Regions from separate parts of the Staphylococcus felis genome, predicted to be linked through region 2. Evidence: riboswitches for the same ligand, from Rfam matches in the RefSeq annotation. Region 2 holds a riboswitch; the other holds the start of a gene.

The links. Region 2 has a riboswitch for lysine ahead of C7J90_RS09960 (amino acid permease). Riboswitches for the same ligand answer to the same signal wherever they lie in the genome.
Region 1: it holds a riboswitch for lysine, as region 2 does, so the genes downstream of both, C7J90_RS08635 (aspartate-semialdehyde dehydrogenase) here and C7J90_RS09960 (amino acid permease) in region 2, are expected to answer to the same signal.

Annotation. Positions count from the first base shown of each region.
Region 1 covers NZ_CP027770.1:1,846,797-1,858,568, reverse strand. Annotated here, with positions in the region: gene dapA (4-hydroxy-tetrahydrodipicolinate synthase) at 1-748, opposite strand, end outside; gene C7J90_RS08635 (aspartate-semialdehyde dehydrogenase) at 752-1,738, opposite strand; lysine riboswitch at 1,919-2,093, opposite strand; gene C7J90_RS08630 (ABC-F family ATP-binding cassette domain-containing protein) at 2,324-3,937, opposite strand; gene C7J90_RS08625 (CvfB family protein) at 4,110-5,009, shown strand; gene pepF (oligoendopeptidase F) at 5,119-6,933, opposite strand; gene C7J90_RS08615 (hypothetical protein) at 7,070-7,393, shown strand; gene C7J90_RS08610 (aminoacyltransferase) at 7,838-9,100, opposite strand; gene C7J90_RS08605 (aminoacyltransferase) at 9,119-10,384, opposite strand; gene C7J90_RS08600 (prephenate dehydrogenase) at 10,751-11,772, shown strand, end outside.
Region 2 covers NZ_CP027770.1:2,115,074-2,126,845, reverse strand. Annotated here, with positions in the region: gene nrdR (transcriptional regulator NrdR) at 96-563, shown strand; gene C7J90_RS09975 (replicative helicase loading/DNA remodeling protein DnaB) at 565-1,935, shown strand; gene dnaI (primosomal protein DnaI) at 1,935-2,858, shown strand; gene thrS (threonine--tRNA ligase) at 3,191-5,134, shown strand; lysine riboswitch at 5,179-5,353, shown strand; gene C7J90_RS09960 (amino acid permease) at 5,536-7,041, shown strand; ribosomal protein L20 leader region at 7,083-7,218, shown strand; gene infC (translation initiation factor IF-3) at 7,243-7,770, shown strand; gene rpmI (50S ribosomal protein L35) at 7,794-7,994, shown strand; gene rplT (50S ribosomal protein L20) at 8,060-8,416, shown strand; gene C7J90_RS09940 (NUDIX domain-containing protein) at 8,585-9,196, shown strand; gene C7J90_RS09935 (hypothetical protein) at 9,206-10,129, shown strand; gene tig (trigger factor) at 10,217-11,530, shown strand; gene clpX (ATP-dependent Clp protease ATP-binding subunit ClpX) at 11,689-11,772, shown strand, end outside.

The DNA.
Region 1 (11,772 bases), 270 kb from region 2:
TAGGAATTGGATTTATATCGATGCTTAGCGCTTTTAATAAATAGGCAATCGGTTCAAAACGCTTTGATCTATTTTCTTTATTTATATAAATATCTTGAAATGGTTGCGGTATTACATTAGCGACTACTGATATGACACCATGACCTCCACTAGCGTAAAAATCTACTATATTTTCGTCGTTCCCACTATAAATTGCAAAGTGATTCGTATCGACTAATGACTGTACTTCTTTTAAATATTCAAAATCATTTGTCGCATCTTTTAATCCTACAATGTACGGATTTCGACTCAGATGTTCGACTGTTTTAGGTTCAATCGTTGAATTTGTTCTAGAAGGCACATTGTATAAAATAACTGGTAATTGTGTCTCATTTGCGATTGTTTCAAAATGTTGAATCAATCCGCGTTGATTTGTTTTTAGATAGTAAGGTGTAATCAACATAATCGCATCTGCACCAAGAGATTTAGCTGTCAAAGAAGCTTTCAGTGAATTTAAGGTATTATTCGTACCCGTACCTACAATGACAGGGACTCTAGATTGATTCGCATCGATGACTGTTCTCAATATTTGATTCCTTTCGTCCTCTGTTAAGCTAGGATTTTCTGCTGTAGTTCCATTAACAACTAGCGCTTGAATCTGACGTTCAATAAGAAAGTCAACTTGTCTTCGTATTGCATCATAGTCTACTTTTCCATTTGTAAATGGCGTGATTAAAGCAACACCAGTACCTTCAAACAAATGTGACATAATTTATTCTCCTTTCAAATTCAAAACTTGTTCTAAAATTTGAACTGTATTTAACGCGGCTCCTTTAAGTAAATTATCTGATGTCACCCATATGTGAAATGTATTTTCAAGCGAGTTATCTTTACGAATGCGGCCTACAAATACTTCATCTTTCCCTGTAGAATGAATCGCAAGAGGGTACTCATTATTTTCGGGTCTATCAACTAAAACTACACGTTCATCTTGATCAAATAAATTTTGAATGTCTTTAACTGTAGTAGGGTGGTCAAGTGACACATTAATATGAACACTGTGGCTATCTTGCACAGGAACACGTACACATGTAGCTGTTACATTTAGATGAGGTTCATCAAGAATTTTTCGTGTTTCATCAATCATTTTGCGTTCTTCTTTTGTATATCCGTCTTCTAAAAATACATCGATATGGGGTAACACATTATTATAGATAGGATGAGGATACGCTTTTGGCTCTGCACCAACGGCACCATCTTCTAAATCCTTTTTACCTTGAATACCTGAACCAGAAACAGCTTGATATGTAGTATAGGCCACACGCTTTAATCCATATCGTTCTTGTAATAATTTTAAAGGGACTACTGATTGGATAGTCGAGCAGTTAGGATTAGCAATAATCCCTCTATTAAATGTTGGAGTATTTACTTCAGGTACAATTAAATCAATATCATCTGACATTCTCCATTGACTCGAGTTATCAACTACAATGGCACCGTGCTTTTCAAAAATAGGGGCAAAGTCTGCACTTGTTTGACCTCCTGCACTCATTAATACAAAATCAAATTTTTGAGATGCAGATGCTTCTGTTAGCTCTTGTACAATGTAAGTCTTATTTTGAAAGTTTACTTCTTGACCTGCTGAACGTTTTGATGAAAAGAGTGTCAGTTCATCAAAATTTATCTTTTTACGATTTAATGTTTCTAATATTTTTGTTCCTACTAAACCAGTAGCTCCAACAACTGCTAATTTGACCATATTCATTCACTCCATTTTTTGTGATATTAAGTATCATGAATCTTTAAAAGTAAATATTTTCGTATTATTCAGAAAATATTCCTTCTAAAAACATATATTATACAAAACAACCATTTCGAAATTAGTATGATTCAATAGTATAAAAAAACAAGCTCGGCGTGCGAACTTGTGAGATTAATTTACAAGTGATGCACTCCATTATTTTGCAATAATGACAGACTCTTAGCTCTTAACCCAGAGTCCAATAAATAGGTGCTGCAACGCCTATTTATTTCGGCATCTCACCCTTTCAGTAAATTCTGTTTGCAGACAGCTGAATCTACCTAATTATGATTGATGCGCCTCATCAACACTATTGAATTGGTTATGCATAGTATTATACATAGCTTGTTAAGTGATGTAAACACAAAAATGCAAAATTTTAAAATTTACTGATAATTTTACATATTATCACTACAGTTAAACGGAAAAGTAGGTGAGAAATGACATAAAAAGTTAGGACTTGTATCGTCAATCAGTCATTTCATGATAAAACAGACAATATCTAGCCCTAACTTTTTTAATTCAATTTATTTAATCACATTATTATGCTTTTGATGATTTAAGTATTCCTTTTTCTTCTAAATAGACATCATAAGGCATTTCTTTTGACAGACCGCCTTCAACATCTAAATCAATGACACGATTTGCAATTGTATTAATAAATTCAAAATCATGCGATGTGAAAATGATTGAGCCTTTGAATGCTTTTAAGCCCTCATTAACCGATGTAATACTTTCTAAATCGAGGTGATTGGTAGGTTCATCTAATAAAAGTACGTTCGCACTAGACAACATCATTTTACTTAACATACAACGTACTTTTTCTCCACCTGACAGCACACTTGCTTTTTTCTTTACTTCTTCACCGCTAAACAACATACGGCCTAAAAAGCCTCGTAAAAATGTCTCAGTTTGTTCATCTTCTGGAGCATATTGACGCAACCAATCTACAAGATTCATGTTGACATGCTCAAAATACTCCGAGTTATCTTTAGGGAAGTAAGATTGAGAGGTCGTAACACCCCATTTAACCGATCCCTCATCTGGTTCTAATTCACCGGCTAATATTTTGAGTAATGTTGATTTAGCAATTTCACTTTGACCAATTAAAACAGCTTTATCATTTGGGTTCATTGTAAATGAAATGTTATCGAGAACTTTTTCACCATCAATAGTTTTTGACAGATTATTCACGAATAATAAATCATTCCCAATTTCACGTTCTGGTGTAAATTTAACGTAAGGATAACGTCGTGATGATGGTTGAATATCATCAAGTTCAATTTTTTCAAGTTGTTTTTTACGACTTGTAGCTTGCTTAGATTTAGATGCATTAGCAGAGAATCGTGCAATGAAATCTTGTAATTCTTTAATTTTCTCTTCTTTCTTTTTGTTTTGCTCTTGTGCCATTTTTTGAGCAAGCTGACTCGATTGATACCAAAAATCATAATTTCCAACGTAAACTTTAATTTTACCAAAATCCAAATCTGCAATGTGCGTACAAACATTATTCAAGAAGTGTCGGTCATGTGATACAACAATAACAGTATTCTCAAAGTTGATTAAAAAATCTTCCAACCAGCTAATAGCTTGAATATCTAGACCGTTTGTAGGCTCATCTAAAAGTAATACATCCGGATCACCAAATAAACTTTGCGCTAACAATACTTTCACTTTTTGATTATTTTCGAGTTCAGACATTTTTTTATCATGTAAATCCGTACTAATACCTAAACCAGATAACAACGTAGCTGCATCTGATTCAGCATTCCATCCATTCATCTCTGCAAATTCACCTTCAAGCTCTGCAGCTCGGATACCATCTTCATCATTGAAATCTGGCTTCATATAGATTTCATCTTTTTCCTTCATAACTTCAAACAAACGTTCATGACCTTTGATCACAACATCTAAAACACGCTCATCTTCATATGCAAAATGATCTTGCTTTAAGACTGCCAAACGTTCATCTTTTCCAAGAGAAACATGCCCCGTTTGAGAATCTATTTCACCTGATAATATTTTTAAAAATGTAGACTTTCCTGCACCATTTGCACCAATCAAACCATAACAATTTCCTGGTGTAAACTTAATATTTACGTCTTCAAATAACTTACGATCTCCAAAGCGTAAACTAACATCTGTAACTTGTAACATCTATTTTCTCCTTTATTCGTTATATACTAATGGATGCATTATATCATATAATGGTTGGACTTTCGACGTCTACTCAGTATATTACAATCATATCCAGTTCACACGAATCAATTAGGCTTACACAGTTCATCGTGCTATAATAGTAATGAACTTAATTAAAGAGGAGAACGTTATGTCTTTTAAAGAAAATGAAATAATAGGGACTATAGAATTTTTAGAAGTAGTCGCTCTTGAAGGATCTACATATATTCTAAAAGGGCCGAATCACGAAACTGTTAAACTGAATCAATCTGAGGTAAGCGAAGAAGATGAGCTTGAAATAGGGGAGTCATATAGCTTTTTTATTTATCCTAACCGTTCAGGTGATTTATTCGCCACACAAAACATGCCAGACATTACAGTAGGACGCTATGATTTTGTACGCGTTTTAAGCACAGACCGTGATGGTGCTCGATTAGATGTGGGGTTACCGAGAGAGGTTGTCATTCCATGGGAAGACTTACCTAAAATCAAGTCGCTTTGGCCACAAAAAGGGGACTACGTATTATGTACATTGCGAATAGATCGTGAGCGTCACATGTTTGCTAGACTTGCTTCTGAGACAACTGTCCAACAAATGTACACACCTATTCATGATGAACATTTGCATAACCAAATCATTAAAGCGCGACCATACCGGTTGTTAAGAGTGGGTACATTTTTATTGTCAAAAGATGGTTATAAAATATTTGTACATGAATCTGAACGAAAAGCAGAACCTAGATTGGGTGAAGATTTAGAGGTACGAATCATTGGACACAATGATAAAGGAGAATTAAATGGGTCTTTCTTACCATTAGCACACGAACGTCTAGATGAAGATGGAGAGACAATCTTTAACTTGCTCGTCGAATATGACGGAGAATTGCCATTTTGGGATAAATCAAGTCCTGACGCAATCAAAGAAGTCTTTAACATGAGTAAAGGGGCATTTAAACGCGCAATTGGACATCTTTACAAAAAGCGTATTATTAATATCGAAACAGGAAAAATCACGTTAACACGAAAAGGCTGGTCACGCATTAAAGAATAGCCATTAATGCCGATTTTATTTAAATACAGGATTCTCGACAAAGCTTAATGATTTCAAAATGTGCTTTAAATTTTGAATGTTAAGGCTTGAGCGAGAATCCTTTTACTTTTTATAAATTTTCTTGTTCTATTTGATTTGTCAGTTTTTCTAATTCTGTTACAAGGTCATTGATATATGCAATTGTTTGCTTTAAAGGCTGTTCAGTTGTTAAATCAATGTTTGCAATTTTAACTAATTCGATTGGTGATAAACTTCCACCGGCTTTTAATATTTCAAGCCATTCGTCAATCGCAACTTGACCTTCATTTTTGATACGCTGTGCCATAATTGTTCCGATTGTTAGTCCAGCTGAATAAGTATAAGGATAAAGACCCATATAATAATGAGGTTGGCGCATCCAAGTAAGTTCAGCACCTTTTGAAATATGAATATCATCACCCCAAAATGATGTGATGACTTCCTTTTTAATTTCATTTAAAATAGGGGCTGTTAAAGATTCTCCCTTATCCACTCGATAATAAACCTCTCTTTGATAAGCTGCTTCTAAAAGATGCGTTACCATATTATGATAGTACGTACGCGCAATGATTGAACCAATTGCCCAACGCTTGAATTTGATATCACTGCTCTGTTTCAGTAAGTAATCTAACATTAACATTTCATTCATCGTAGAAGGGGCCTCAACAAAATACATTGACGCTTCCGACTGTAAAAAGTTTTGATGTTTTTGTGCTAATGTAAAATGTCCAGCATGACCTAACTCATGAGCAAGCACAAAGGCTTCGGTCATCTTACCAGTCCACGAAATAAATATATAACTGTGGGAAGCGTAAGGACTGGCACAGTATGCACCTGTTTCTTTGCCTTTGTTTTGAGGGAAATCTATCCATCTATGTCGATAAGCGTCATCAAGCATACTTGAATATTCATCACCTAACACTGATAATGCACCATAAATATATTTTTTCGATTCTTCAATTGTAATTGTCGGTTCAAATGTAGGATCAACTGAAATTTTTAAATCTTCAAATTTCATTTCATCTAAATGATTCGCCCGTTGTACTACTTTAGCGTAACGTCGCATAATAGGCGCTAAATCAGACATAATGATATCGATTTGTCGATGATACATATCTGGGGTAACATCTTGCTCTTCTAATAAAAAGTCAATCACTGAATCATAGCCTCTTAAATCAGCTTCCAATTTTTCATTTTGAACGTGACTATTATATAAAGCAGCTGTTGTATGTTGGTATTTTCGTATTGTTTCACTGAAATGCCTGAAACTTTCTCGGCGTACTGAAGTATTCTCATGATCCTCATAAATACCTTCAAAGGTTGTATAGTCCATATTAAACTGTTGACCATCTACTTCAAAAACACCGAAATCAATATCTAGCATTTTAGTAATACCATATATATGACTTGGAGCACCTAACGCTTGAGACATATTAGCTAAAGTTTCCTCAGCTTTTGGATGTAATTGATACTTTTTTCGTTTCTTTAAGCATTGTAAATAATAAGGATAGTCTAAACTATCAATAGCTTGTTGCAACAAATCATTATCCAACGAGAGTAATTCGGTCTCAACAAACGATAACCGACTCATCACATCGCCATAATTTGATGTCAATAGTGCATCTAGACGCTGCCTCTCAGCATCTGTCGTTTCAACAGTCAGTTGTAGGGCAGAATAATTAGCAGCACGATCCAAGTCTACTAGAATCTCACTATAAGCTTTAAGTGCGTTTTCAATTGTAGCTAAATCATTAAGCTGGCCTTCGTATTGCGTTTTAAATTGTTGAGCTTGCTCTGGAAGACGTCGTATCGCTAGCTCATATTCTTCTGATGTTTTGTATAAATCTGATAAATCCCATGTCTCATTTAGAGGTACATCTGATCTATAAGGTAATTTTTGGGACATAACGATTCCTCCTTTTTTATAATTATCTTCTATTATACAACACTTTATTTAATCTTCTAAAAATTTCACTTTAATTGCATACAAAAGCAATTAAAATAAGTATAATAATAGGTAAACAATTAAAAGGAGGGCATATATGTCTATACTTGACTTCCCAAATTACCTATGGATTTCAATATTAGCAATGCTAGTACTCACTCTATTTTGTTGCTTAATTCTGAATAAATGGTTCTTTCCAGCTATTGTAAGTTTTATTGTATTAGGGATACTCGCATTTTTAATGCCTAACTTCTATGACATCACATACGAACCATTACTAGGTTATGCTGCATTTGTAGCAATTTTAAGCTTGATGATTAGTGCGTTATTATGGTTTTTCACAAGAAATTGGCGAAAAAAACGTCAGCTAAAAAAGCATCAAAAAGAACGTGCTGAATTTGAAAAAAGACATCATCCATAACGTAAAGAGCCAGCTTTAGAAGTTGGCTCTTATATTGTAATAAGTTCATATAAGCCTTAGGGGAAGTGTAGTAATGTTATTTATGAATACACAACTTCCTATAATATATATTATGTAAACTAAAATCGAAAAAGTATTTCCTGTTTAATTATTCGTACAATTTATAGCCTTAACTCAACCTATATAGACTTATCACAATTTCTATGACCTTATGCATTATATGAGTATATAAATGTAATCATAATCCATATTTACTAGGAATTGATTCTATGTAAACCGTAATGACGCTTGTATGGTCAATTACGCCTACAATACATCCCTTAAATAAATTAGGTTTTAAGAAAGCATATATACATATAAAGTTTACATAACATAAATACGGTTCTTTATACTCCGAAATAAAAACAAGCAAAATGTACTGATTTTTGCTTGTTTTTATTTTAACTATTTGTTTTTAATTTTAGTTCGTATCGAATTCGCCAAGTTAAATGCAAAATATTTAAGTTTATTAACTGGTTTATAAAAGTCACCAACGAGTTCTTCAATTTGGACATTAAACCCACGTTTAAAGCGATATACGCCATAATCTTCACTTTGCTCTGTAAAGTCACCTGACAACCCGTAAAAATTATATCGCTCATATCCATGTTCAAAACAGTAATTAATCATGTACCAGTGCATCGCATAAGGTCCCATAAAGTGATTGTACTTTTGGCTAGAACCACCTGAAAAATAATTGATTTCGTATGCATTTGCAAAAAATACTCCTGCTGCTAAATTTAGGATTGAACCGTCTGTTTTACGTAATTCGCTAGACTTAAGTAATTCTTTTTGCTCGTGTTCAATTTGTTTATCTAATTCGGCAATTTTTTTCAATTGCTTATCTGACTTATTCTCATTAGACATCATTTGATCGCGTCTATTTTCTTTATCATTTAAACTACCTTGCAATGACACAATGTATTCATCTAAATCAATGTATGCCATAGGTATAAGTACTTTCGACCCATAATGTTGTACAAAATTTTTAAAGTATTCGTCTGTTTTAGACGTAAATCCTGTACGTTCTTCAGTTTCTCGATATAATTCAAGAAATTGATCAATTTCATCATAGTTTAAAAATTTAATTTTAACCCCGAAGTTTTGTGCTTTATTTATATTACGCTTACGTTGACTATCAAAAGCTTTCTTAATGGATTGAGGTGTTTCATCTTTTAAATCTAAAACTCCCATCCAGCGAACTTGACTTGAAGCATCGTATTGTGTAGTGAATCCATGATGCTTATAGCCATGAGATTTAAATAGTTGTACGACTTGATCATTTGGCATTTGGTTTGTTATTGGATTAATGTCTTTATCGTAAACATTATATAACCAATATGGGTCCATTTTGACATAAAGACATTTATTTTTATGTAAATACGTCGTAAGCTCTTTTAAATAATAATCCACTAATCCTAAATCGTTATAGTCCATGACTGGACCACGGTTTGAATAATACACATAGCTTCCCATCGTCGGAATTTTAGAAAATAAACTCGCAGCTATGATATGATTATTTTCATCTTTTACACCTAATAGTACAACTTGAAAACCGTCTGCCTCCCGTGTTGCTATATTTTCTTTGACTTGAAAATAATGACTTTCAAGAGCAGGGCTTTGCACAAATTGATCGTACTCCTCTACTGTTAATTCTGTAAACTTCATAGCAATAAATCCCCTTCTCTATTTATTAAAACGTTCTTTAAGATGTTTTAATTTTGAGTAGATTGCATATGCCGGTTTGTTAATCGGCTTTATAAAATCTCCTACATATTCTATTACATCTGCATTATAACCTTTTTTAAACTTGATAACACCCGCATCTTCTGCACTTTCAGAAAAATCTCCACTTACACCATAAAAGTTGTATCTCGGTATGTTGTGATTAATAGCATACTGTATCATTTCCCATTGAATGGCATAGCTTCCAGCAAAATGCCTAAACTCATTCGCTGTTCCCCCAGCATAATAGACCACTTCAAACGGATTAATGATGAAGAAACCTGCCGAAATTGGTAGTTCATCACCGTGCTTATTTTGCAGAGCCTGTGCTTCTTTTATCTTATCGTGATTCGCTTCTAATTGTTGACTTAAATTTTTCTTTTTATTATGAGCTTTTTTATTTTCTGGACGTTTTGCAATATCTTTTTCAGCTTTAACGATTTCTTTATTAAGTTCTTTCTCTTCCATTTTTAATTCTTCTATATATTCAGGGAAATTAATATATGCTAATGGAACAAGTACACGATCTTTATAGTGCTTAAAGCGATTATAGTAGAAATCGTCGTCCCTATCGACAAATTCTTTTGTTTCTGTCGTATCTCTCATAAAGTCACGGAATATATACAGTTCATTTTCTGATAAAAAGCGAACTTTCACACCGTTTTTCTGTACTTTTTTGGTATTACGCTTTCTCAAACCATCCATTTCATTTAGAACATCTTTGGCCGTTTTATCCGTTAGATCTAAGACTGAATGAAATCGGATTTGACGTACAGTATCAAATCCTGTGATAAACCCTTCATGCTCATATCCAAGATCTTGAAGTTTATCAAAAATCCAGTCATTCTCATACTTTTCAATCACTTCACCATCATGATTGCGCATTAACAACGGTAAATAAGGGTCGATACGTAAAAATAGTGCGTTGTATTTTTTAATATACTTTTCTAGTTCGTTAAAAAAGAAATGTACAAGCTCCTTATTTTCAAAGTCAATAACCGGTCCGCGGTTTGAATAAAAATACTTAAATACTTTCATTACTGGAACAGCTGTCAGTAAACATGCTGCAAGCACATTATTTTCTTTATCTTTAATGCCTACTAAATGCGTTTCTACACCTTCAGAAATTTTCAATTCATAATTCCCTACCATTTGTGTGAAATGACTATATGGCATATTATCGGTAAAGGCTTCAAATTCAGCTGTCGTTAAATTGGTAAACTTCATATTATTTCTCCTAGTTCTCTTTTATATCTCTATTTAATAAGTATTAACTTCAAATAAACTTCTATTTTTTAGTGTTTTTATGATTGTTATTGCACATTTAACTTATTCAAAACTATAACTTGATTTGGGACAGATTAATCACGTTCTAAGCGTCCGCCCTTCTCTCTCTTATATTTTAACTTATTCATTTTGAATAAGCCAATATGACGATAGTCGATTATATCATATTTAAATTGATGATGTCTGTAGTAAATAGCTCAAATCAAACTAGAATTATAGTTATTGTTATTTCTATGTTTAACAGTTGCACTATAGTGCTTTAAAATGGTAAGATATCTGAAAATTATAACAATTGGTGATGCTACTATGAAAAATATATTTATTGTTGGAATGGGATTAATCGGCGGAAGTTTAGCAAGTAATCTCAAATATTATCATACTGACATGAAAATCACTGCTTTTGATGCAAATGATGTTCAGTTACAACGCGCATACTCTATTGGAATTGTTGATGAAAAAGTGTCGAATTATGAAGAAGGCATTGCGCAAGCAGATATTGTGATATACGCCACTCCTGTTCAAACAACTGTCAAATATTTAAAGAACTTATCAACATTAAACACAAAACCTGGCCTCATTGTTACAGATACAGGTAGTACTAAAATCTCTATCCAATCTTTTGAAAAACATTTATTAAATCATGATATTCATTTAGTTGGCGGTCATCCAATGGCTGGTAGTCATAAGTCTGGTGTCCTAAATTCCAAAAAACATTTATTTGAAAATGCATTTTATATTTTGGTATATCATTCACCTCAAAACGAGCAAGCTCATCAAACTATCCTGAGTTTACTTAAGAGGACGAAAGCAAAATTGATTACTTTAACTGCTCATGAACATGATTATATTACAAGTATTGTAAGTCATGTTCCTCATATCATAGCATCTAGTCTAGTTCAATTAAATGCAAAACATAGCATTAATTGCGCTTTAATTAAAGAACTATCAGCGGGAGGCTTTCGAGACATCACACGTATCGCAAGTAGTAATCCTCACATGTGGAAAGATATTTCTTTTGAAAATAAAGACAATATCCTTAATATTTTAAAAGAGATGCAACACCAACTCACATCTACAATTAATATATTAGAATCAAATCTTCAAACAGAGATGTTTCAGTTTTTTGAAGAGGCTAAAACTTACCGAGACACATTACCCTTGCGCCATCAAGGTGCGATGTTAAGTTCATTTGACTTATATGTCGATATTCCCGATAAAGCAGGTATGGTGGCAGAAGTTACTCATATTTTAAGTTCTCATCATATTTCTATTAGAAACTTAAGGATTTTAGAAGTACGTGAAGATATTTACGGCGCCTTAATTGTAAG
Region 2 (11,772 bases):
GTATGCTTTAAATATACAGTTTAGTATGAACAACTTTTGATATGTTGTGGTTTATAGTATAATGAAGCAAAATCAACATGAAGAAGGTGGAAGTCGTGAAATGCCCCAAATGTAATCATTCGCAATCTAGAGTAGTAGATTCTAGACATGCGGATGACATGAACGCAATTAGAAGAAGAAGAGAATGTGAAAATTGTGGTACACGTTTCACAACTTTTGAACATATTGAAGTAAGTCCTCTAATCGTCGTTAAAAAAGATGGGACAAGAGAGCAATTCAATCGCGAAAAAATATTAAATGGTCTAGTTCGCTCTTGTGAAAAGCGACCTGTTGGATTACAGCAACTAGAAGATATTACTAATCGTGTAGAGTGGAAGTTGCGTGAAGAAGGGATAGCTGAAATTTCCTCACGTGATATTGGTGAGTATGTGATGGATTTGTTGATGCATGTTGATCAAGTGTCATACGTTCGATTTGCATCAGTGTATCGTGAGTTTAAAGATGTGGATCAACTGTTGCAATCTATGCAAGGCATTTTGAAAGAGAATAGACGGAGTGAGTAGTATGTCTATATCAAGGTTTCAATCAAAATTGAGCTCTCATGATGGTTTCGTAGTTGTGCGACAATTCCAATACCATACGCATCACTATGATATTCTAAACCGTTTATTTACACCTTTAATTGGTGCTTCTGCAATAGGTATCTATCAATTTTTAAATCAGTTTGAAGGCATCACATTTAAAGAAGGAATGACACATTACACGATGATGTCTGAATTAAAGATGAACTTGATAGATTTTAGAGAAAATCTGGATTTGTTAGAAGGTATAGGTCTTTTAAAAACATTTGTTAAACAAACAGATGAGGAGACAAAGTTTATCTACGAGTTAATACCACCACCATCTGCATATGAATTTTTTAATGATCCGATGCTCTCTATATATTTTTATGAGACAGTCGGTCAACAAAGGTTTCATAAGTTGAAAGCTTATTTCTTACCTTCTCAAGTTGACTTGTCAGGTTTTTCTGAAGTAACAAAGACATTTACGGATGTTTTTAAAGTTCCAAAGCAGGCAACACTTTCAAATGATACCAGACTAAAACCAAGTCATTATGAAGGTTTAGATTTAAGGGATGTTGCATTTGATTTTGAATTATTGGCGGATATGCTCCAAACGTATTTTGTTAGCCGCTCTGTATTATCAGAACCTAATAAATCAGTTATCATACAACTTGCTACGCTTTATCAACTGTCGCCAGATGTGATGAAAACGATGATATTAAAATCTTTAAACAGTGATCAAAGTTTATCTATTACAGATCTACGTAAACAAGCACAAAATTATTATTTAATAGAAAACCAACAGCAATTGCCAGCTTTAAATGTACAAAGTCGATTAACACAAGCAAGCCATTCAAAAGAAGATAATCTATCTGTCAAAAGTTGGGATGAATGGTTTGAGTTAATGGATCAAACAAGTCCATTAGTCATGTTAACGTCGTATGGCGGATCTGAACCCCCTAAATATCAAAAGGAAATGATAGAAGAACTCATGAATAGAGAAGGCTTTGGTTTTGGTGTTATTAATGTCTTGCTACAGTATGTGATGCAAAAAACGGATCGAAGTTTGCCTGAAAAATATGTCTATTCCGTTGCATCAACATGGAAAAAAAGCGGTGTCACTGATGCAAAATCGGCATATCAAAAGGCGATGGAAGTTCAAAAGAATCAAGAACAAGCGAAAAATAAAAAATATAAAGAACCTTCTACTGGAAAGCGAAACAAGTATCAGCATACTAAAGAGGTACAGCCACGCTGGATTACACATCCTGAAGAATTTGAGCAAAAAAATGAAGATCAAGATGCTTTGGCAAAAGATAGGGCTGCTTTTTTAAATAAATTAAAAAACAAACGACGGGCAGGTGAAGACTGATGCAACAGTTTAACCGTATTATCGGCAACAATCAATCTATCCAAAAAAAAATCGAAAAAATTAAACGTCAAGTATTGAATGATCCGGACATCAAACAGTTTTTAGAGACGCATCAGTCTGAAGTGACTTCACAAATGATTGATAATGATTTGAATGTTCTCCAAGAGTATAAAGATCAACAAAAGCACTATGATGACAATCATACTTTTGCAAATTGTCCAAACTTTGTGAAGGGGCATATACCTGAGCTTTATATCCAAGATCATCATATTAAAATTCGCTATAAACCTTGTCCTTGCAAAATCAGACATGACGAAGAGAAAAAATCTAATAGTATGATAACATCATTTCATATGCATTCGGACACACTCAACGCTAAAATAAAAGATATTTACATGACAAGACGTAATCGCCTTGATCTCGCGATGAAGTTAGATGATGTCATTGATGCTATTATTGAGAATAAGCCGACTAAAGGCTTTTATTTGTACGGTGCATTTGGAACGGGGAAATCATTTATTCTAGGTGCAATTGCGAATGAATTGAAAAATAGCCGCGTATCTTCAATGATTATTTACGTTCCTGAATATATTAGAACATTAAAAAATGGTTTTAGAGATGGAACTACAGCTCAAAAAATTCAACAAGTTAGAGAAGCTCGAGTATTATTCTTAGATGATATTGGTGCAGAAGATATGACGCCGTGGGTACGTGATGAAGTGTTAGGTCCTATACTACATTACCGTATGATTCAAGAACTTCCTACATTTTTTAGTTCGAATTTGAGCTTAGAAGAGTTAGAAGTACACCTTTCAGATACGAAAAGTGGTATAGATGGTATGAAAGCAAAACGTATTATGGAACGGATCAAAACGTTAAGCGATTCATATCTTCTAGAAGGTGAAAATTATAGAAAGCATTGAAAAAATGAAAATTAGCGTTATAATAGAATTAACTTAATAACAGTTTTAAAATTCAAGGACATGATGTTACATTTATTACTGTACAGAGAGCTACTAAACGTTGAGAATGTAGTCTGTAATATGTGATGATTACTCCCTTATATAGATGATGTTTGTAATGAACGTCCGGCTCAAGACCGTTATCTTAAGTAAAGATGAGACTCAAGCATCGGTTATGATTGTTATCATGTGATGCAGATGTCTTAAATTAGGGTGGTACCGCGAAACCTCGTCCCTTATTGGGAGGAGGTTTTTTGTTTTTATTGCTGTTAAAGATGATGAGGAGGATATCAATGTCAAAAATTAATGTGCGTTTTCCAGATGGTAATCAAAAGGAATTTGAACAAGGAGTGACAACTGAAGAGATTGCTCAGTCTATTAGTCCAGGCCTTCGTAAAAAGGCGGTTGCAGGTAAATATAATCATCAACTAGTAGATTTAACAAGACCGTTAGAGGTCGATGGTGATTTAGAAATTGTTACACCAGATAGTGACGAAGCATTAGAGGTGTTACGTCATTCTACTGCGCATTTAATGGCTCATGCTCTTAAACGTTTGTATGGAGATGTCAAATTTGGTGTAGGTCCAGTGATTGAAGGTGGATTTTATTATGATTTTGACATGGATGAAAAAGTTTCAAGCGATGATTTCGAAAAGATTGAAAAAACCATGCGTCAAATTGTAGATGAAAATCATAAAATCGAACGTAAAGTAGTTTCTCGCAATGAAGCTAAAGCCTTTTTCGAAAACGATGAATATAAATTAGAGTTAATTGATGCTATTCCAGAGGATGAAAATGTAACACTCTATACACAAGGTGAATTTACAGATTTATGTCGTGGGGTGCACGTGCCATCAACATCAAAAATTAAAGAGTTTAAGCTTCTTTCTACTGCTGGTGCGTATTGGCGTGGTGATAGCGATAACAAAATGCTCCAACGTATCTATGGTACAGCATTCTTTGATAAAAAAGCGCTAAAAGCCCATTTGAAAATGTTAGAAGAGCGTAAAGAACGCGACCATCGTCGAATTGGTAAAGATTTAGAATTATTTACAAATAATCAGTTGGTCGGCGCAGGGCTTCCACTTTGGTTGCCAAATGGTGCAACAATTCGTCGTGAAATTGAACGATACATTGTTGATAAAGAAGTCAGTCTTGGATACGACCATGTATACACACCAATAATGGCAAATGTTGAATTGTATAAAACATCAGGGCACTGGGATCATTATCAAGATGATATGTTCCCGGCCATGCAGCTAGATGCTGATGAAGCAATGGTTCTCAGACCAATGAACTGTCCCCACCATATGATGGTTTATGCGAATAAACCACATTCTTACCGTGAGTTGCCGATTCGAATTGCTGAACTAGGTACAATGCACCGTTATGAAGCAAGCGGCGCTGTATCTGGATTACAACGTGTAAGAGGGATGACATTGAATGATGCGCATATTTTTGTTCGTCCTGATCAAATTAAAGAAGAATTTAAGCGCGTTGTATTGATGATTTTAGATGTATACAAGGACTTTGGCTTCAAAGATTATACATTCCGTTTGAGTTATCGTGATCCAGAAGATAAAGAGAAATATTATGATGATGATGAGATGTGGAATAAAGCGGAAAAAATGTTAAAAGAAGCGGTTGATGAATTAGGATTGGATTATGAAGAAGCTATTGGTGAAGCAGCCTTTTATGGTCCAAAACTGGATGTGCAAGTGAAGACTGCGATGGGTAAAGAAGAAACATTGTCAACAGCTCAGCTTGATTTCTTATTACCTAAAAAATTCGAACTCACATACATTGGTCAAGATGGTGAACATCATCAACCTGTTGTTATCCATCGTGGTGTTGTATCAACAATGGAACGCTTTGTAGCATTTTTAACTGAAGAGACTAAAGGGGCATTTCCAACATGGCTTGCGCCTCAACAAGTTGAAATTATCCCAGTTAATGTTGATCTGCATTATGATTATGCTCGTCAAATTCAAGATGAGTTGAAATCACAAGGCGTTCGTGTCAACATAGATGATCGCAATGAAAAAATGGGGTATAAAATCCGTGAAGCACAAATGAAAAAAATTCCTTATCAAATTGTTGTAGGGGATAAAGAAGTTGAAAATAATGAAGTGAATGTGCGTCAATATGGCTCTAAAGAGCAACAAACTAAGGAAAAAGACACATTCATCTGGGATTTAGTTGATGAAATTCGATTGAAAAAGCAAAGACAGTCTTGATAGAAACAGACATATAGTGTATAGTGAAAATTAAATTAAATAGAGATTTAGTTAGAGGATGCATTTGCAATAAGTAACTTGTCAGAAGTATTGATGGTACGTATGTTGAATGAGTGAAAGGTGTCGATGCCGAAATTATAAAAGACTATCAACTTTTATAGTTGGGCTAGTTTTCAAATAGGAACTAGACTGTCACAGATGTGATGCGCTGCTATTCATACAGTAAAAAGGGTTGCATCATAAAGGTGTAGCCCTTTTCTCTGTTTTGGGTCATAAGTTAAAGCTTGATAGAGAGAATGTTGAGAGATTTAAATGTATTAAGTAAAAATAGTAGTGCCAATTTTATTTAGCCTTATTATTAGAGCTTCACATGACCTCTAAGTAAAAGAAAGGACAAATTTATGAGTAATGATGTTTCGAATCAAAATACCGTTCAGCGTCATCTGAAAGATCGACATATCTCAATGATTGCAATTGGAGGCGCAATAGGAACTGGTTTATTTATGACTTCTGGTGGTGCCATTCATAATGCGGGACCTCTTGGCGCCTTATTAGGATATGCAATTATTGGTATAATGGTGTTCTTTTTAATGACTTCTTTAGGCGAAATGGCAACTTATTTGCCTGTTTCAGGGTCATTTAGTACCTATGCAACACGTTTTGTTGACCCTTCGTTAGGGTTTGCATTGGGATGGAATTATTGGTTTAATTGGGTGATTACAGTTGCAGCTGATGTAACCATTGCTGCTCAAGTCATTCAGTATTGGGAACCACTTCAATTCTTGCCAGCTTGGGCATGGAGTTGCATTTTTATGGCGATCATATTCAGCCTTAATGCACTGTCTGTACAAGTATACGGTGAGAGTGAGTATTGGTTTGCATTTGTCAAAGTTGCGACAGTTATTATTTTTATTATCGTTGGATTACTTACTATTATTGGAATAATGGGAGGCAGTGCTGTTGGATTTGATGTCTTTACAAGAGGCGAAGCACCATTATTAGGAGATGGATTAGGTGGCAATCTTCTAGTTGTTTTTGGTGTATTTCTAATTGCAGGGTTTTCATTTCAGGGTACAGAACTTGTCGGGATTACTGCAGGTGAGTCAGAAAATCCAGAGCGTGCTGTCCCAAAAGCGATTAAACAAGTTTTCTGGCGTATTTTACTCTTCTATATATTTGCAATCTTTATTATTGGAATGTTAATTCCATATAATCATGCTGCATTAATGGGTGGTGGAGATGATATTGCTACGTCACCATTTACGCTTGTTTTCAAAAATGCAGGACTTGCGTTTGCAGCATCATTTATGAATGCAGTTATACTGACATCCGTTTTATCAGCAGGAAACTCTGGTATGTATGCAAGTACACGGATGTTATATTCCATGAGTAAAGATGGATTGGCATCAAAAGCATTTGGCAAGACCAATCAGAAAGGAACACCTATTATCTCAATGTTATCAACAGCATTAGTTGTCATCTTAATCTTTGTTGTGCAACATTTAAGTGGAAATGCTTATGAATATATCGTTGCGGCTAGTGGTCTAACAGGTTTTATCGCATGGTTAGGTATTGCAATCAGTCATTATCGCTTCAGAAAAGCATTTGATGCACAAAATTATGATGTAAGTCAGTTGAAATATCAAGCTAAGCTGTTTCCTTTCGGACCAATACTTGCACTGATTTTATGTATTGTTGTCATTATTGGACAAGATGTGGATTTCATCACGAGTGGCGACTTTGACCCTAAACGATTTTTAATTACTTATATGGGAATACCGGTATTTTTAATTTTCTTCTTTTATCATAAAATAAGATATAAAACGAAACGAATACCTTTAGAAAAAGTAAACTTAGATCCACATGTTTCAATGGAAGAAAGAAACTTTCAAAAAAAGGTTGACTAAACACTAAATCGTTGGTATAGTTGTTTTTGTTGAATACGAAACGGACCAAGTAGAAGCAACCCGCTTCTCACCTGTAGCGACGCTTTATGCTGTTGGCAGGTTAACGATTTAACATGTGTGATAGTTCATGTTGACGTTTGAAGCGGGGGTGGTATACCCTCGCTTCTTTTCGTGCTTGGACCATTCGTAAAATTATTGGAGGTGTCAACCATAGCTAAGGATCAAACGCAAGTAAATGAAAAGATTCGTGCAAAAGAATTACGTCTTATTGGTCAAAATGGTGATCAAATCGGTGTTAAACCAAAACGTGAAGCATTGGAGATGGCAGACCGACTTGGTTTAGACGTTGTAGTTGTTGCTCCAAATGCTAAGCCACCTGTTGCACGTATCATGGATTATGGAAAATACAAATACGAGCAACAGAAAAAAGAAAAAGAAATGAAAAAGAAACAAAAAATTATTAACGTGAAAGAAATTCGTCTAAGTCCAACAATTGAAGAACATGACTTCAATACTAAGTTGAAAAATGGGCGTAAGTTCTTATCTAAAGGTGATAAATGTAAAGTTTCAATTCGTTTCAGAGGGCGTGCAATTACGCATAAAGAAATTGGCCAACGTGTTTTAGAAAAATTTGCTGATGAATGTAAAGACCTTGCAACAATAGAGCAAAAACCTAAAATGGAAGGTCGTCAAATGTTCCTTATGTTAGCCCCAATCAATGAAAAATAAAAAGATACTAGGAGGACATCATTATGCCTAAAATGAAAACTCACCGCGGAGCAGCGAAACGTGTTAAAAGAACAGGATCAGGTAAATTAAAACGTTCAAGAGCTTACACATCTCACTTATTCGCGAACAAGTCTACAAAACAAAAACGTCAATTACGTAAAGCAACACTTGTATCAAAAAGTGATGCAAAACGTGTAAGTCAATTATTAACATACGTAAAATAAGCGCATTTAAATCAATGACATGGGTATGAAACGACATACCATAGAGATAAAAGGAGGAATTTACTATGCCACGTGTAAAAGGTGGAACAGTAACAAGAGCACGTCGTAAAAAGACAATTAAATTAGCTAAAGGTTACTTCGGTGCAAAAAGCACGTTATATAAAGTAGCAAAACAACAAGTCATGAAGTCAGGTCAATATGCATTCCGTGACCGTCGTCAAAGAAAACGTGACTTCCGTAAATTATGGATTACTCGTATTAATGCAGCTGCACGTCAACATGACATGAGCTACTCTCGTTTAATGAACGGTTTAAAACAAGCTGGAATTGATATTAACCGTAAAATGTTATCTGAAATTGCTATTTCAGACGAAAAAGCATTTGCTGAATTAGTTAATAAAGCTAAAGCGGCATTAAAATAATAATACTAATCAAAGAGTTGGAATGAGATATAGTTCCAACTCTTTTTTAAATGACAAGAATGAAAAAGTTAAATCATAATGTGTCATTTGATATAGATAACGATAATTACTTTACCTTGAATTTATAGTTTTGATAAGATGAAGAAAATAGGTTAAAGGAGTAAATGAATGTCAAAATTTGATGAGCAAATTACTGTAGTATTAAGAGAACGTTTATTTCAAAATGAGAAATATGCATTCAACGGATTTATTGCTAAAGACGATGCAAAAAGTTTGGAAATCTATAGAGCGCTTGCTGACTATGAAATTAAACGAAGAGGCGACATGGAAGAAGACCCCTCATATAAACAATTAATATCATACTGTTTGCTAGAAAATGAAGATAACGAATTACTTGTCTATGAACGATTGTCAGGTGGCGGTGAAGCGCGTCTACATGGTCAATCTTCAATTGGTGTTGGTGGTCATATGAATGAGGTTTCTAATGCGCAAACGATTGAAGATGTAATCAAGGAAAATGCAAGTCGAGAGCTAGAAGAAGAGGTAGGTTTCACAATTGAACAACCAGAACAGCTTCAGCATATAGGTTTTATCAATGATGATCAAAATGAAGTAGGGCGAGTACATATCGGCGTCGTTTTTAAAGTGAAAGTGAACCGTGATAAAGTGGAAGTGAAAGAAACAGATACATTAAAAATTGAGTGGCAGTCGCTTGATGACATCCATGATTTACAGAATTACGAATCATGGAGTTCGCTCATATTAGAAGCTTTAAAATAGGTGATCAAAATGTCTGATGTTATTCCTTTCCCGAAATTAAAAGAAAAGCTAGTTCGTGATATCACTGAAAGTGTGCAGGATGAAAATTATGAAACTGCTTATGATGTCATTAATGAGTATGAGTCCTATTTTGAGTTAACGGATAAGCTGGCTATCCTTAAATGCGAGGTTTTGTGGGAGCTCAGCGCCTATTTAGAACTAAAAGAAGAAGCTAATATTCTTTTAACTTTAGGATATAAACCTTATGATATCTATATGACCTACTATGTGAAGAGCCTATTTGAACTTGAACAATATCAATCTGTAATGGATATCATTGAGCAAGTCCTTGACGAGGTCACAGAACATCAAACGCGTATGACTTTATTACCTATAAAGGATCGTGCTCGATCTAAATTAGATGAACGCAAAGATTATATGGCATATCGGTTACAGCAATTTCATTCACTCAATCAGCATGAACAGATGCAACTGATTTTATCTCTCATAGATGATAATGCATATCAATTCACTGAAAGCATTAGTTATCTATTCAACACATCATTCATGCCCACACATATCCAAAGTTTGATGCTTGAATATTTACGGCTTGCTGAATATGATCGATGTGTATCAGTCACAAAAGCTTCAAAAACCATTACAGTCATACCTTCAAAGTTAATAGGTTTAGAACATAGCCAATTCAAACGCATCGTTGTACCGGAAGTGATTGCGCTATTAGAAGAGCATATACCATCATTAGTACAAGAGGCATATATCCATTTGAATACACATAATATCGCGCTTTATCCACTTGATATTGAAGAGGTGGCATCTATTAAAGAATGGAAAGAAGCTTATTTGTTATATTTTAAAGAGATGATAGGCCAAATGGATGAAAGTGAATATGCACAGCAAACACTGGTTGAACTTATAAAATCACTAAATACATAGCCGTTCATGTTTAAATCAGCATGAACCTGTGTTATAATTAAGAAGTTGAAAAATTTTAAAAATGATAAATCATGGAGGTTTTTATACATGACAGCAACATGGGAAAAAAAAGAAGGTAACGAAGGCGTTTTACAAGTTACTGTACCTGCAGAAGAAGTAGATAAAGCTTTAGATAAGGCATTTAAAAAAGTAGTCAAATCAATTAATGTACCTGGTTTCCGTAAAGGGAAAGTACCACGTGCTATTTTTGAACAACGTTTTGGTGTTGAAGCATTATACCAAGATGCGGTTGATATTTTATTACCACAAGCCTATAGTAATGCTGTAGTCGAAGCAGGTATTAATCCAGTAGATCAGCCTGAAATCGAAGTAACACAAATCGAAAAAGGTAAAGAATTAAAATTCAATGCAACGGTTATTGTTGAGCCTGAGGTTGAGTTGGGTGACTATAAAGGATTAGAAATCGCTAAACAAGAAACAGAATTAACAGAAGAAGAATTAGAAGAAACAGTGAAGCAACGTTTAGAAGCTATGGCTGATATGGTTGTTAAAGAAGACGGCCAAGTTGAAGAAGGAGACACTGTAAATCTAGACTTCGATGGTTACGTTGATGGTGAGCAATTTGAAGGTGGACAGGCTGATGGATATGATTTAGAAATTGGTTCAGGCATGTTCATTCCAGGTTTTGAAGAACAATTAGTTGGATTAAAAGTTGGAGAAGAGAAAGACGTTGAAGTGACATTCCCTGAAGAGTACCATGCAGAGGAATTAGCAGGTCAACCAGCAACTTTCAAAACAAAAATTAACGAAATCAAAACAAAAGAAGTTCCAGAGTTAGATGACGAATTAGCAAATGAATTAGATTCTGAAGCGAATACAGTTGATGAATATAAAGCTAACTTACGTAAACAATTAGAAGAAAGTAAGCAAACTGAAGCTGAAAATTTACAAAAAGAAGAAGCGATTACGTTAGCGACTGATAACGCTAAGATTGACATTCCAGAAGCTATGGTTAAAACTGAGCAAGATCGTATGTTACAAGAGTTCGCTCAACGTATTCAGCAACAAGGTTTAGACCTAGAGACATATTATCAAATTTCTGGTCAATCAGAAGAAGATTTACGTAATCAAATGTCTGAAGATGCGGAACAACGTGTTAAAACAAATTTAACTTTAAGTGCAATTGCAGATAAAGAAGATATCCAAGTTTCAGACGAAGATATCGATAATGAATTGGAAACGATGAGTAAACAATTTAATATTTCTGTTGAGGACATCAAAAAGACTTTAGGTAATACGGATATCGTTAAGAATGACGTACGTATTAAAAAAGTGATCGACTTATTAGTTAAAGAAGCTAAGCTTGTTGATGCACCTGAAAAAGAAGACGATTCAGAATAATTAATGTGTGATTTAGCTCACCGTAATCAATCGTTAGCAGATACAAATTGATTTTGTATCTGCTATCGTTATTTTATGCAAAAAACTTGAAAGTATCATTGTTTGCGTAATAAAATGCTTTCTAGTATAGTCGTAAAAGAACAGGGGTGTATATTAGTATGTTTAAATTCAATGAAGACGAAGAAAACTTAAAATGTTCTTTTTGTGGTAAAGATCAAGATCAAGTTAAAAAATTGGTAGCA